Regions from separate parts of the Peribacillus sp. GL_122 genome, predicted to be linked through region 1. Evidence: riboswitches for the same ligand, from Rfam matches in the RefSeq annotation. Region 1 holds a riboswitch; the other holds the start of a gene.
What was found. A riboswitch is a leader RNA that binds a small molecule or an ion and turns the genes downstream of it on or off. The one in region 1 is predicted to bind cyclic di-GMP.
Positions count from the first base shown of each region.

Region 2: it holds a riboswitch for cyclic di-GMP, as region 1 does, so the genes downstream of both, AC3ISB_RS26560 (anti-repressor SinI family protein) here and AC3ISB_RS19325 (anti-repressor SinI family protein) in region 1, are expected to answer to the same signal.

Region 1 is NZ_CM174415.1:3,985,818-3,993,995, forward strand. Features, by position in the region: gene galE (UDP-glucose 4-epimerase GalE) at 367-1,377, opposite strand; gene AC3ISB_RS19325 (anti-repressor SinI family protein) at 1,658-1,768, opposite strand; cyclic di-GMP riboswitch class I at 1,787-1,867, opposite strand; partial or broken gene AC3ISB_RS19330 (ATP-binding cassette domain-containing protein) at 2,284-2,629, opposite strand; gene purF (amidophosphoribosyltransferase) at 3,443-4,813, shown strand; gene AC3ISB_RS19340 (ABC transporter ATP-binding protein) at 5,708-7,507, opposite strand; gene AC3ISB_RS19345 (lasso peptide biosynthesis B2 protein) at 7,710-8,178, opposite strand, start outside.
Region 2 is NZ_CM174415.1:5,444,627-5,452,804, reverse strand. Features, by position in the region: gene AC3ISB_RS26590 (flagellin N-terminal helical domain-containing protein) at 1-890, shown strand, start outside; gene flaG (flagellar protein FlaG) at 1,505-1,867, shown strand; gene AC3ISB_RS26580 (flagellar hook-associated protein 2) at 1,882-3,393, shown strand; gene fliS (flagellar export chaperone FliS) at 3,418-3,819, shown strand; gene fliT (flagellar protein FliT) at 3,819-4,163, shown strand; gene hpf (ribosome hibernation-promoting factor, HPF/YfiA family) at 4,416-4,973, shown strand; cyclic di-GMP riboswitch class I at 5,605-5,690, shown strand; gene AC3ISB_RS26560 (anti-repressor SinI family protein) at 5,722-5,862, shown strand; gene AC3ISB_RS26555 (helix-turn-helix domain-containing protein) at 6,012-6,335, opposite strand; gene secA (preprotein translocase subunit SecA) at 6,751-8,178, shown strand, end outside.

The DNA of each region.
Region 1 (8,178 bases):
AATTGCGTTTTGATTGGTTTATATTATTTATTTAGGAGGCATACGGAGATTATAAGAGTATTTTTCAGGAAAATCTTGACTTACTTTTAATCTTTTAATAAACCTCAAAAAAAGTATTAATTCCGTTTATAAACTTGTTTTGAAGCTACTTCACAGACTACTTTAATCTACCTTTTTCCTTCAATGGTTGTAAACGCATTCATTTTTGAAGTCTTTTTCTTAAATAATCATAAGTTTTAAACATGCTTTTTCTTAAAAATAATCAAGGTAAAGTAAATAAATTAATTAATTGTATACCAAGAGAAAAATTTACCTTTATTAACAATAAAGTAAATTTATCCCTTGGTATCTAATTATTTCTAAAATTTATTTATATCCATTTGGGTTTTCTGTTTGCCATCTCCACGAGTCTCTACACATATCTTTTAGATCCTTTTCTGCACGCCAGCCTAAAACTTTTTCTGCTTTTATAGGATTTGCATAACAAATTGCGATATCACCAGGGCGCCTATCTACAAATTGAAAAGGTATTTCTTTCGTATTGACCAAACTGAAAGTATTAATAAGATCCATTACACTATATCCCGCACCTGTTCCCAGGTTAAATGTTTCGATTCCACTATTTTCTTCAAGGTATGCGAGTGCTTTCAAATGGCCTTTTACCAAATCTATCACATGGATGAAATCCCTGACTCCAGTACCATCATGGGTGTTATAGTCATTTCCGAAAACAGAAAGTTTTTCCCTTTTCCCAATTGCAACCTGTGTAATATATGGCATTAAGTTATTTGGTATTCCATTCGGATTTTCCCCAATTCTCCCGCTTTCATGAGCTCCTATTGGATTAAAATAGCGTAATACAGCTATTCTCCAAGTGGGATCTGAAACATGTAAGTCACTTAATATTTCTTCTGTCATCAATTTTGTACGGCCATATGGATTAGTTGCATTCAATGGAAACGATTCATCAATTGGGACGCTATCTGGGTGACCGTACACGGTAGCTGATGAACTGAAGACGAGTTTCTTAACATCATGCTTTGCCATCAGGTTACACAAGTTAATCGTACCTGTTATATTATTATGATAATAACTTAGTGGGATTTCAACTGATTCCCCTACCGCTTTATGCCCTGCAAAGTGCATTACTGCTTCGAAATTATGATTCTCAAAAATGGTATTCAACTCATCACGATTTAATAAATCACACTTATAAAAAGTTAAGTCCTTACCTGTTAATTCCTTAACCCGATTTAATGATTCAAAATTGCTGTTTGACAGGTTGTCGACTATTACAATATCATAACCTGTATTTAATAGTTCTACAGCTGCGTGGCTTCCGATATAGCCTGCCCCTCCAGTTACTAGTATTGCCAAGTTAAATTCCTCACTTTATTTTAGAATAAAAACATTTTTATTTCTTTAACCTAGCATTAGGTCCAATTTCCTGTAATATGTAATAAAGTCAACTAATTATATTCTAATTTGTTGTTATATAAGTATATATTAATTATAAGAAAGAATGCTATCGTTTTGATGATTACAATAGCAAGAAGACTTTCGAAAGAGTAAAAACTCATAGGATTAAGTTCATAAGAATAGCTTAAAATAAGTTACTCATACCCTTTTCCATCCTCATATAGTAATATTTTTCATTCTAGTTTTGTTTATTCTGAATAAACTCACGTACTTCTTCAATAGAAAACCCTGAATTTTTAGCTTCCAAAATTAGATAAACCCATTCTTCCAGTTCATTGTTAGCTTCCATGTCAAATCCCACCCAACTTGTGGTAACACAGCCGTCTTAGCATTTAGCCTTAGACCTGTAATTTTGCGTCCCTTTTCAATAGGTTTGCCTTTCTCAAGAATATTTCACATTAATTATTAACCAAGATTAATAAATCTCTTGGATTCTTGTTTCCATGGTACTAAATAAACCATCATGCCCTAAAAAAATTTCCCCTCAATTAAAACTATATTAATGTTAATTATACGTAAAAACGTAATAATAACTCATAATACTATTCGTTTTTTTATGTCATTTTTCAACATTATTCATCAAAAAGTGACATCACAATGGAAAAACATTGTATAATGCGTTTTATATAAAACATCTTTATTGAAAATAGAGATATAATCGCTATAAAATTCTTATATTTGCTATTTCACAAAAATAATATTTTGAACTATTAATTCAGTTTTAATTAATTTCCCCTAAGAAAAAATCCAGCATTACAAACCATAATATGGCTGTAACCTGACTGTTCGTGACTCTATAAATATTTACACACTTGATTCCATTTGGATACCTAATAAATTGCTAACATCCCTCTTTTTTCATTCGCTAACTGGTTATATTCACCGACCTGAATGATTTCTCCCTGATCCATAACCAACACTTGATCGGCATTGCGAATCGTCGATAACCGATGAGCTATTACGAAATGGTCATTTTTCCTTTTAATCTTTCAATGGCGAATTGAATCTTCGCTTCGTTCTCCGTATCCAATGCACTTGTTGCTTCATCCAATACCAGGATGGCCGGTTTGCGTGAAATCGCTCTGGCTAACACTAGACGCTGCCTTTCCCCTCCTGACAGTCGGACACCCCGATCGCCGATGAGTGTATCTTTTTATTCCGAGTCTTTAATTTCTTATCTTATAAAATTCATTATTATTTTGATCCAACCGAGAATTAACAACCACAACGTAAAGCTTAAAAGCATTCCCCACAATAGTCCAAAAACAAGAACTTCTGAAAATAAAGATCATCTCTTTCGTAGTTTTAGACTCTTAGCTCCTTAGACTACCCATTTCGACAAAAGGAGAGTTCCCTTTATACTTCCTCATTCACCTTCTTAACAAAAAAAGGCCTGATTTCTCAGCCCTATTTAACACCCGTTATGATTTACCAAGAAAAAAAGTCAATAATGAAATCAAAATTAAAATAATAGTAATATAAGACCCAATAAAAATTTTCTTACTTCTTTCTTTCTTTTCATAAGCTTCCTCGAACGTAATAAATTTGTTTTTTGTCATCAAATATTCTCCTTATATTTTGATGGCAGCTATATGACAACGCTTTCTGCGAAGTCCCTTTGCTTAATCTTCATATTAAAGTATCGTCAAACCGGCAAAAATATTAACTGTATTATTCAATATTTTTATAATGGGCTAGATCTTATAAATTAATATCTGTACTTTACTATATAGTTTACTATAAATCATACAAAACACATTAATTCAAAATATTCCATTATACCCAAAAGTCTTTTATACCAAGATAATAATGCTATGCAATTATCCCCACCTGTTCCATAGAACTATTTTTATGGCTGCAATTAGTTTACTCCATATCGATTTACCGATTAGTAAATAAAAAGGATAGAAATTCACCATTTGCCAAAAATAAGAATAATGGTATTAACGGGAGGAAGAGAAAAATGGATTCAGAAATGCAGGAGAAATGCGGGGTATTTGGAGTGTTTAATCACCCCAAAGCAGCCGAATTAACTTATTACGGACTTCATGCACTTCAACACCGTGGTCAGGAGAGTGCAGGAATTGTGGCTAGTGATGGGAAATCATTCAGGAATCACAGGGGAATGGGATTAGTTACCCAAGTATTTTCACGGGACATCCTAGATGGATTAAGCGGAAATATGGCCATTGGTCATGTACGATATTCAACTTCTGGTGAAAGTTTACTGCAGAACGCACAACCCCTAGTTTTTAAATATAGCGAGGGGGACCTGGCTGTTGCTCATAATGGCAACCTCGTAAATGCAAGGATAGAACGGGATGTGTTACAACAGCAGGGAAGCATATTTCAAACAACAACCGATACTGAAATTATTGCTCACTTAATAGCTCGTTCAAGTAAACAGCATTTCGCAGAAAGCGCACCTGATATGCTTAAACGTATCGACGGTTCATTTGCCTTGATTATAATGACTGAAAAACAAATGCTAATTGCCCTGGATCGTCATGGGCTACGTCCGCTTAGCCTTGGAAAAATTGGTGAATCAATCGTCGCCTCCTCAGAAACATGCGCTTTAAATGCGGTTGATGCTAAGTTCTGGCGGGAAGTTGAACCGGGTGAATGGCTTCTTATAGATGAAAATGGAATTCAAACTGGAAGATTTGTGGAAAAAGGTAAGGTTTCCCTTTGTTCCTTTGAATTTGTCTATTTTGCCCGTCCGGATAGCGTTATTCAAGGGAGAAGTGTCTTAACAATCCGGAAGGAATTAGGTAAAATTCTGTCAAAAGAACATCCGACACAAGCTGATGTTGTCGTTGCAGTTCCCGAATCAAGCGTCCCTGCCGCCATTGGTTTTTCCCAACAATCAGGAATTCCATATGAAATGGGGATTATTAAAAATCCTTATGCTGGTCGTTCGTTTATTGAGCCCACGCAAGAATTGCGCGACTTAGCTGTTCGACTGAAATTAAGCGCTGTGCAAGAAATCTTGGAAGGAAAAAGGGTGGTTTTAGTCGATGATTCGATTGTTAGGGGAACGACAAGCAAGCGCATTGTCCAATTGATTAGGCAAGCAGGTGCCAAGGAAGTCCATGTAAGAATTAGTTCACCTATGGTTAGAAACCCTTGTTTTTATGGAGTGGATATGCCAACTAAGGAAGAACTATTTGCCAACAAACACGAACACGAACGAGCTATGGGAAAGGTTATCGGGGCAGATTCATTAGCCTTTTTAAGCACCGATGGGTTATTAGAGGCAGTAGATGTGGATCTTGGAGAAACTAGCAGCCGCTGTATAGCCTGTTTTAGTGGTGCTTACCCAACTAATATTTGAAATGATACAGCTTAAGTGTGTTAAAAATGGTAGGCATCACACAAAAACAACTGTGTGATGCCTAAAACCCCATTTTCTTAATATTAAACCTTGGATTTTGTCACTGTTTTCTTATACCACTTACAATTACTTACCTCTCTCCTCTCTACAAATGGATGGGCTACACTTATCTAGACAACTTTTTTTAGGTGATCACGTTTATGCTGAACGGGATTTAAGAGATTCGTGTTACAAGGAGCGGAATTATATATAAATGGTGAAGGTTTTATGCTTCTTAACCCTAATCCAAAACCAATACTGATCCGCATTACGAATCGTCTATAACCGATGAGCAATTACAATAATGGTCAAGGTTCCTTTGAGTCTTTCGGGCACTTGTTTTTTCATCTTATTACTTTAACCTTCGTCGATGTTGGTTAAAAACCTTGATGAAAATACTACTATCCTCGGATTTAAAAAACTTAACTCCAACTAATTTTAGGGGTGTCCATATTTCTCTCATTTGGTATAAAGGCATTAAAAAAAAATTCATCCTTTCTTAATTAACCCAGTTAATAGAGCAACCGCTATCTAGATCTGAGTCATAGCTTTTAATAGTTTCTCTTTCTTTAATTACATTTAATAATACCCATTATTTGAATGATTAATCCACATAGTGGAAATTATTTTTTTTATTTCTATTCTTTTTTAACTTATACATTGTTATGTCATATAATCCTTATGTTAAACCTCTTCATACGAAATAAGCTGGTTAATTCATAACATCAACGAACTTATAACAATAAAAATTGCTGGAAATACCATTTTTTATTGTAAAGTTAATTAATTTGATTTTCATATAGTGTCTACCCAATGTTATAAAGAAAGGTCAGCAAATCGAATTTAATTAGACAATCACACACTTGATTCCATTTGGATACCTAATAAATTACTAAACATCCCTCTTTTTTCATTTGCTAATTGGTAATATTCACCGACCTGAATGATTTCTCCCTGATCCATGACCAGCACTTGATCGGCATTGCGAATTGTCGATAATCGATGCGCTATGACGATGATGGTCATTTTTCCTTTTAACCTTTCAATGGCGGATTGAATCTTCGCTTCGTTCTCCGTATCCAATGCACTTGTCGCTTCATCCAAAACCAGGATGGCAGGTTTGCGTAAAATCGCTCTGGCCAACACTAGACGCTGCCTTTCCCCTCCTGACAATCGGACACCCCGATCACCGATGAGAGTATCCAGACCTTGAGGAAGCTTACTGACAAAATCAGCAGCTGCAGCGAACTCCAAAGATTCCCATATGGATTTCTCACTTGCATCAGGGTCAATGATCAGCAAATTTTCCCGTATTGTTGCATTAAAGAGAAATGGATCTTGCGGGATATAACTTATGGACCTCCGCAGCGATAATAGTCGGTCATTAGTAAGGGGAATATCATCTATTCTTACTTCACCACTATTAGGGTTATTCAACCCCATTAATATATCTATTAAGGTGCTTTTTCCGGCACCGGATCGTCCTACTATTGCCGTCATACGGTTAGATGGTATGTGTATGTTTATATTTTTAAGGGCATAAGTGCTCTCATTTTGATCATAACTAAAATAAACATTACGGCAATCCAGCCCTTGTTCAATTTCAATAGGCTTGATATTTTTATAATCGGATTCATATAACTCTCTTGCAGCTCTACATTCGTATTGTAAATCCGACAATGCTTTAAAAGACGGAAGCGTAGACCCTATTTGCTCTAAATTAGATTGAATGCTAGTAAACCTTGGCCATAACCTCGAAAAAATAACCGTGATCAGCATTAATTGTGCTGGCTGGGCCATGAACATCTTTATCGAAAAAAACACAAAAATGGCAATTAAAACTGAAGATACAATTTTGAAAATCATTTGGGAAGTAGTATTTAAAGTCGTTAACTTGATCCTGTTTTTTTCCATTCTCTCACTTAAAGACAGAAACCAATTCAAATGAGATTCCTCTAGTGAATTACTTTTGATATCTTTCATTCCGTTAAGGTGATCAGTCATACCCGCTAAATAGGTTTGTGTTAGCTGATAGGTTTCCTTTCCAATAGACTGAGACTTTTTCACAAATTTCCGGGACGAAAAAATGAGAATGAACCCAAAGGCTATTATAAAACTCGTCATTGGGACAGATAAATAAAAAGCTATACCGATTTGAATGAAAGTAAAAATAAGGGAGGATATAAACTGTAAAAATAAATTGATCCCTGCACTTACATTGAAGGTTTCATTAGTCATGATGTTGATAATATCGGATTTCCTCTTTTTTAAGTAAAATCCCCAATTGACTTGCAGCAGACTGCCATACGCCTCATCCCTTAACTTTCTAACAAAACCTTGTTGGATTTTCACTCCCAAGATTGTTTGATTCCGCTTAAATATACTTTGCCCCACCATTAATATCACATAAGCGCCAAGTATTATTAAAAGACTGAGCGTTTCCGGAATTCCGATGAATAATTCATTAACCCAGCTTAAGAAAGGCACTTCATCCGTTTTTATATCCATTACACCAGTTAATCCAATCAATGGGATCAATAAGAAAATTCCTACACTTTCTAAAAAACCTATTAAAATCATACAAACAAGATTGATATAGAGAATTTTCCCCGAATAATCATGTATTTGTTTCGTAAAAAGTAACAGATGTTTCATAACCATATCCTCCATTCGCAGCCCATATTTAATCGTTTTCCTCCATGTTACCGGCGGTAAAGCGCAAAAATGGAAGGAAAGTTGTCGGGTATTCACTTTTCTAAGATTATTATTCTCAATGAAGATAGTAGGGTGGGGTGGTGACGCGTGGACACTGGATAAACTTTGGAGGGTTTATTTGGTTCAATAGAATGTTTTCAGATTAACTAGATTCTTGTTCTTTCAGACCCCTAACCATGTTCTTTTTAGAGAACTTAGAAACAACAGTGAACCTATCCATCACTTCAGCTCCAGTTATATAAAAAGGTCCACTGCGCAGCCAAGCATGTGCAATGAGCCCTCCATTCTCATCTTTGGCTGTACCTAAATAAAGAGTGCTATCAATCTTTCGTTTATCCAGCATCTTCATAGCTGCCATTGCCTTTACAAGACACTGGCTTTCCCATATGGTGTAGCGGCTCATAATATTTATAGCCCGCGATACATTTGCTAAAATCTCTTTATCCGCTGTATTTAATTCAAATGATGACTCTTTCATCTGTTCACCAAGTGTTGGGGCAACTTTTGAAAAGGAAATGCTTTTAAGATAACGGGCCCTGCCTAAATGTAAAAAGGCTTCAATATACAGCAGCTTTGTCTTGAAATCTAAACGAAGAAAAGACTGAGCTTTT
Region 2 (8,178 bases), 1.5 Mb from region 1:
ATACTACTGAATTCAATACACAGAAATTATTGAATGGCTCTAAGGATTCAGCAACTGCAGCTCAACCCGCAGTACCAGCTGCTCCTGCTAAGGCCGGTAGCGTAACGTCAACAGGAACATTAAGTACAACTGCAGGCGACACAGTAGTAGTAGATGGAAAAACATTTACAGTTGCCGCTGCTGATGATGCCGCTGCTGGAGAGTTCACAGATCTTGATGGATTAATTGCTGCTATTGGAGCAGATGCTGAATTAAGCGCTAAGTACACTGCAACTAAAGATGGCGGACAACTTAAACTAGAACAAAAGCCTGGAACTGAATCTGCAACTGCAGCAACTATCACTGGAACTGGCGGTCTATCTGTAGATGCTGCTGAAACTGTAGATGGGTCTGCTGAAGTAAAAGCTAAAGAAGCTGTTGAAGCTGGAGCAGGTCTTCAATTCCAAATCGGTGCAAACGAAAATCAAAGCCTGACACTTGAAATTGGTGATATGCGTGCAAGTGCTCTTGGATTGACTGGTACTGGTACAGGCTTCACAACTGATACAAATGTAAGCAATGGTACAGATTCTACAGGTGTTGAATCTGGCCTGGATGTTTCTAACGCTAAAAACGCATCAGCTGCTATTACAAAAATTCAATCTGCGATTGACACTGTTTCAGCAGAACGTTCTAAACTAGGTGCTAACCAAAACCGTTTAGAGCATACTATCAACAACTTAGGTACTTCTTCTGAAAACCTGACAGCTGCTGAATCACGTGTTCGTGATACAGATATGGCTAAGACTATGATGGAGCAAACTAAAAACTCTATCTTGGCGCAAGCATCTCAAGCAATGCTAGCTCAAGCCAACCAGCAACCGCAAGGCGTTCTTCAGTTACTTCGTTAATTGAATAGTTAGCCTAACAATAAAGGGTCTGACACTTTGTGTTAGGCTCTTTTATTTGTACTGATTGAAGGGTGCAAGGAACACTACGATGCAGAAAAAAGGGATTACTGACCCTTACAAAGTAAGGGACCATTCGTTTATCTACCACCAAGGAATCTTATGGCTACAATCCTAATAGAGTATGATGGTACTACAAAATACATAGATGAAGATGTCAGTAATTTGTATGGTGAATGACTGGTGAATACAGCTATTAATCACAAGCTGGATGGGATATATCCATTCCTAGTATGTTCGCTGATTCATTTGAATAAAAAGAGAAGTCCTATAATTAAATAGTCAGTCATATTTTTTTCCAAAGGTTTTTAAAAAAGACTGTAGGTAAAGGAGCTCTATCTAAATGTTAAAACAAAGTTGATTGGAAAGCGAGTGCCTGGAGTGGAAATCAACTAGACTCCAGTTATTCTTCTGGAGTTTTTTAGTAGAATCTCTTTTATAGAAAAAGATCATTCATGAAAAGTCTACAGTTGAAACCAAAATCAAAAAGCTTTACTAAATATAAAACTGTAAGAACCGATATAAAAAGTAAAGACATCATATTGGGGGCTATTTAGATGCTGGAGAGTTTGTCCGCGAATATTCTTTCCTCACAACTTAGAACAGCAATCTCGGAAGGAAACAGTTCATATTATCAGCGGGAAATGAATACGCTTGCCTATTCGGAGCAAAGTGTGGAATCTACTGATGAGCCTTCAAAAGAAAAGGTGCAGGAAATGGTGGATAGTTTGAACACCTTCCTGAATCCGACACATACGGCCGTTCGTTTTGAATATCACGAGAAGCTGAATGAGTACTTTGTCAAGGTAGTCGGTGACGTGACGGATGAGACGCTCAGGGAAATTCCACCGAAGAAGTTATTGGATTTCTATGCGGCAATGACGGAGTTTGTCGGCATAATGGTGGATGAAAAAATATAAGCGGGTGATTTATTTTGGTACGAATCAGTGGTTTAGCAAGCGGGATGGACATTGATGAACTAGTTAAGAGCATGATGCAGGCAGAACGGGTGCCGTTGGATAAATTAACACAGAAAAAGCAGTATTCCGAGTGGCAGCGGGATGATTACCGTTCGGTAAATACAGCTTTATCAGAATTGGATACGCTCATTCGTGATGGAATCGGGAAGCAGTCTTCTTTCATTAAAAAGAAGGTGTCGGTATCGAATCCAGATGCTGTATCAGTGAGAAATGTGAATTCGACCAGTGATTTTTCCGGGAATATACAAGTGAATGGACTTGCTAAAGCAGCAACCATGACAAGTACGGAAAAATCAGCTGTTACCGACCCCAAAAAGAAACTATCGGAATTGGGTTTCACGACACCACAAGATATTACGATACTCGCCATCAATAAAGATGGCGGTTTTGATACGGAAGTAAAAGGTGGAGTGACAGTGGAAAAACCGTACACGCTTACCCTTAATGCGGACGATACGTTAGAGAGTGTGATAAATAAAATTAACGCTAACTCGGGAGTGACCCTATTTTTCGATGAAACGTCCCAGCAGTTTTCCATCACTGCTAAAAATACCGGTGATGTTAAAGGTCGGCCTGAAATTGAATTGGGAGGCACCGGAGATTTTTTCGATACGTTAAAACTGGGCAGTAACAATGAAGGAGCTGGCGGCTCAAAAGGGGAAAATGCGTCCATTGTTTATAATGGACTGGAAATTTCCCGGCCTTCGAATACGTTTCAGATTAATGGAGCGGAAATAACGGTAAAGCAAAAAACGACCGATACAGTCATATTCTCATCAAAAGCTGATGTGGATGCCATCCTGGATACAATCACTCAGTTTGTGAATAAATACAATGAAGTCATTAAAAAGGTTCAAGATAAAACGGGCGAAGCGAAATATCGCTCCTTTACGCCGCTTACCTCTGAGCAAAAGAAGGCAATGACAGAGGATGAAGTGAAGTTGTGGGAAGAAAAAGCGAAGAGCGGAACGTTAAAAAGTGATTCGACATTAAAAAGTCTCCTGACCACAATGAGGTCATCTCTATACACCTCGGTGGATGGAATCACTGGAAAAAACAATCTCAGCAGTTTGGGGATCACCACGACCAAGAATTATTTGGATGCCGGTAAATTAACGATTGATGAGGACAAGCTCCGGACAGCAATTAGTGAGGATCCCAATGCGATTTATGATATGTTCATGGCCAACGGTTCGGAAAAGAGCGACAAAGGCCTCGCGCGCCGGTTGAGGGATGATATAGAATCATCGATGAAGGTGATTACTGAAAAAGCCGGAAAGGCCGGCTATGTTAATAACAATTTTACAATCGGAAAATTGGTGGACGGGCTGGACAAGAAGATCTCAACATTTGAAGCAAAGTTAACGAAATTGGAATCACGTTACTACAACCAGTTCACGGCGATGGAAAAAGCGATTCAAAAGGCAAACAGCCAAAGTGCATCGTTAGCTTCTTATTTTAGTTAAGGTAAGTTGGAAAGGAAGTTAAGTATGGCGATAAATAATCCATATCAATCGTATCAGCAAAATTCAGTCAATACAGCATCCCCGGGAGAGCTTACATTAATGCTTTATAATGGCTGTTTGAAGTTCATCATGCTTGGGAAGAAGGGCATTGAAGCAGGAAATATCGAAGCGAAGAATACGAACATCATCAAGGCGCAAAATATTATCCGCGAATTGATGGTGACGCTGAATATGGATATGGATGTATCCAAAGATATGATGAGTCTGTATGATTTCATGAACCGGCGTCTGATCGAAGCGAATATGAAAAATGACGTTTCTGCCTTGGAAGAAGTGGAAGGACTTGTTACTGAGTTCCGGAATACTTGGAAGGAATTAATTCAGATCAATCGAAAAAAACAATTTACTCAAAGCGGTCAAGTGTAATGGTAATTAGAACCTTTCATGATTTGACTGCTGAATTGCTTGCCGTTCTGGAAGATCGCACGATCACAGAGCGTGATGATAAAATAGAAAGAATCACAAAGCTGATTGATCATCGGGATGAGCTTCTTTCTCAAATCAAACCGCCTTTTACTGGTGAAGAACAACAATTGGGCCGTGCAGTACTGTTGCTCAACCAACAGGTCGATCACTTGCTTAAGCTCCAAAAGCAGGAGATACAGCGGGATATCCAGGAAATAAATAAGAAGAAACGATCGTCCAATAAATACACGAACCCGTATGAAAGTCTATCAGTGGATGGCGTATTTTATGATAAAAGAAACTGATTACCCTGCCGTTTGGATTCCAAACGGTTTTTATGTTATATATTTTTAAATTTTCTGTAAATAATATAGGCTTAATTTTTTCTTTATAGCATAGCATTTGATATAATGAAGCTAGGGCAGACATCAACCCTTTCCAAACCTTCCGACAATTGTTTCATTATTTCGACATATTTCATGATGTGTTTCTAAAGGGAACCGGAGGGGTATTGTAGAATCTAACTGTATAGTCTTAATTTAAGGAGGACTCACTTTATGAATTACAACGTACGCGGTGAAAACATTGAGGTAACTCCAGCAATTCGAGAATACGTCGAAAAGAAAATTGGCAAGTTAGAACGATATTTTAACAATACACCAGATGCAAATGTGTTAGTGAATTTAAAAGTGAACAATAATACATCTAAGGTCGAAGTGACGATTCCTATGCAGAATTTGGTTCTTCGCGCTGAAGAGGAAAATGCGGATATGTATGCTGCCATTGACTTGATCAATGATAAGCTTGAACGCCAAATTCGTAAACATAAAACGAAGGTCAACCGTAAGTTCCGGAACAATCTATCGACGACACCCGATGCATTCGCCTTCAATACGGATGTTGACGAAGTGGTGGATGAATTCGAAGACGATAATGATATTGAAGTGGTTCGCAATAAGCGCTTTGATTTAAAGCCGATGGACAGTGAAGAAGCGATTTTACAAATGAATATGCTTGGTCACAGTTTCTTCGTTTACACGAATGCGGATACTAATACAACAAACGTAGTGTACCGCCGAAAAGATGGGCGCTATGGATTGATTGAACCTAGTTAACTATTAATCTAAGATCAAAAGCACAACCCAGCCTCTGGGTTGTGCTTTTTTAATAGAATTCGTTGGCTGTTGGATTTAAAATTTTGTTCTCTAAAACATCGAAAAGTTCATTTAAAAGAACAAAAAAGTTCTTCATTAAGATAAATAGTCGGTTTTACCTTTTTAAACACCCCTAACTTTTGCACTATATTCGAATTGTTAGTTCTTTAAAAAGAACAACTAGTTATTTATAAAAAACAATTTGATTAAGGTGCAGAGGGATTGGATAATATGTATCAAAAGAATTGCCATACATGCCATAGGGCTTCTTTTAGCAGTGCGGAATATGGAAGGTGGCTTTGCCCGACCTGCGGTGAGGATTTAACTGCGCAAAAAGCCCTCGATGCACTTATAATTGAGAGAATCAATACACCCCAACGAAATATTAAGAGAAGCAATATTCACTATTATACAAAAAAGCGAAATTGAATTAGTCCATGATAAATTACCTGCACTATGAATTTTCTTAATTTTGTAATATTTTGTCGGATAAAAGTTTTTGCTTTTATGTGGATTACCGACATAAAATAGCAATATATGGAGTATGTATCCGTTATAATATGATTATAGGCATTGTATTTGGTAATAAGTACCACGACAAAGGCAAACTTATTGAAAGATTAGGGCGCAAAGGCACAGGTCTAAGGTCCTTGTGACTATGATGGCTGGTCTGCCTGAAATACAAAGAGTATTTTAGGAGGTAGAAGAGGTGGCTAATGTGGCAATGGATCAAGAATGGGTGAAATTGATTTCAGAAGCAAGGAGCTTGGGTTTCAAAAAAGAGGAGATCAGTGCTTTTTTGAAAAGGGAAAGCCTTGAGGTATCTTTTGAGGAGAACGATGGAAAATAGGTTTCGAACAAGATCGAGAACATCCCTATAAACAGTGGTTCGATTCATTAGCTGTTTATAGGGTTTATTTCTCCTTTAGATTCTGGAAAATCTAGCTTATTCAAACTGTATTCTTCAGGATTATGTAGGTAAACTAGTGCACTACCACTCTACTCTTCTTTATCTTTTCTCCATTTATTAAACTCGATGAATTCCCTGAATTGTTGTTTTGAAACACCTGAATTCATGGCTTCCTCAACGATTTTCATCCAGTCAGTGTCCAAGGTTTCCTTATTTGGTGCATCATAAAGCAGGGCATCAACAGGAATGTTAAGTACGGCGGAGATTTTTTCAAGAAATTGAATAGAAGGATTCGTTTGTAAGTTCCGCTCGAGCGAACTTAAATAAGACTTTGCCACACCCGCTTTATCGGCAAGTTCAGTCATCGACATTTTCTTTTCTTCTCGCAGTTTTTTTACACGTTCACCAATCATCAATACCACCTCGAAACATGTTCTATTTATCTTCCGCTATTTAGTTTCAGTAGCCCACCTTATCATTCAAAACATGACGCCTGTATGGTTGGATTACCTTGACATACTATCGCTAGAAGGACATAACACCTAATGGAAGGTTATGGATAATTCTCATTTACATATGGAATAGTGGGGAGTTTGCAACATATTTTTTATACTTCCTTCTATTTTAACAGTTTTACTCCTCATTTATCCATTGTTTTTCGCAAGAATTGAATTCAGGTCTATACCAGGTAAGTGACATGAAGTTGTACCTCTAGAATAGAAGTGGTAAAATTAAGCGTGCATTAGTAATAATAGAAGTTGTGTTTCTTCTTACTTATATGAATTTAGTCATTGAACGATCATTACCATAATAGAGGAGCGTTATTGAATGCTTAATATATTAAATAAAGTTTTTGATCCGAATAAGCGAGAAATCAAACGTTTAGAAAAAATCGCCGATCAGGTCGAAGCATTGGCTGATGAGACGGCTGCGTTATCGGATGAACAGTTGCGTGCCAAAACGGTTGAGTTTAAAGAGCGTTATCAAAATGGGGAAACCGTTGATGATTTGCTTGTCGAGGCTTTTGCGGTTGCGCGTGAAGGTGCAAAGCGTGCTCTGGGCTTATATCCTTACCGTGTTCAAATCATGGGTGGGGCATCCCTTCATGATGGAAATATCTCCGAGATGAAAACAGGGGAAGGTAAAACCTTAACATCCACCATGCCTGTTTATTTAAACGCGCTTACCGGTAAAGGTGTACATGTTGTTACTGTCAATGAATACTTGGCACACCGTGATGCCACCGAGATGGGTGTATTGTATGATTTTCTTGGTTTGACCGTCGGATTGAATTTGAACAGTCATTCTAAAGAAGAAAAGCAGGCGGCGTACAATGCGGATATTACGTACAGTACGAATAATGAGTTAGGTTTTGATTACCTTCGTGACAATATGGTGTTATATAAAGAACAAATGGTACAGCGCCCGCTGCACTTTGCTGTCATTGATGAGGTCGATTCGATTTTGATCGATGAGGCGAGAACGCCATTGATCATTTCCGGTTCCGCACAAAAATCGGCTCAGCTTTATATCCAGGCCAATGCGTTTGTGAGAACCTTAAAAAAAGAAACGGACTACACATATGATGAAAAGACAAAAGGGGTTCAGCTGACGGAAGATGGGATGAACCGAGCTGAAAAAGCGTTTAATATCGATAATTTGTTCGATATTAATCACGTTACTTTGAATCATCATATCAATCAGGCGTTAAAGGCGCATGTTTCCATGCATTTGGATGTGGATTATGTGGTCCAGGAAGGCGAGATAGTCATCGTTGACCAATTCACTGGCCGTTTGATGAAAGGCCGTCGTTACAGTGAAGGTCTCCACCAGGCGATCGAAGCGAAAGAAGGACTTGAAATTCAAAATGAAAGCATGACTCTTGCGACGATTACATTCCAGAACTATTTCAGGATGTATGAAAAACTTTCAGGTATGACCGGTACAGCCAAAACGGAAGAAGAGGAATTCCGCAATATTTATAATATGAATGTCATTGCGATCCCGACAAACAGGAATATCATTAGGGATGACAGGGCAGATCTTATATACGCGACAACCGATGGGAAATTCAAGGCTGTTGTGGAAGACATCGCCGAGCGTTATAAAAAGGGTCAGCCTGTGCTTGTCGGTACGGTTGCCATCGAAACATCTGAAGTCATATCCGCCTATTTATCAAAAAAAGGAATCCCTCACGATGTTTTGAATGCCAAGAACCATGAGCGTGAAGCGGAAATCATTGCGAATGCAGGTAAT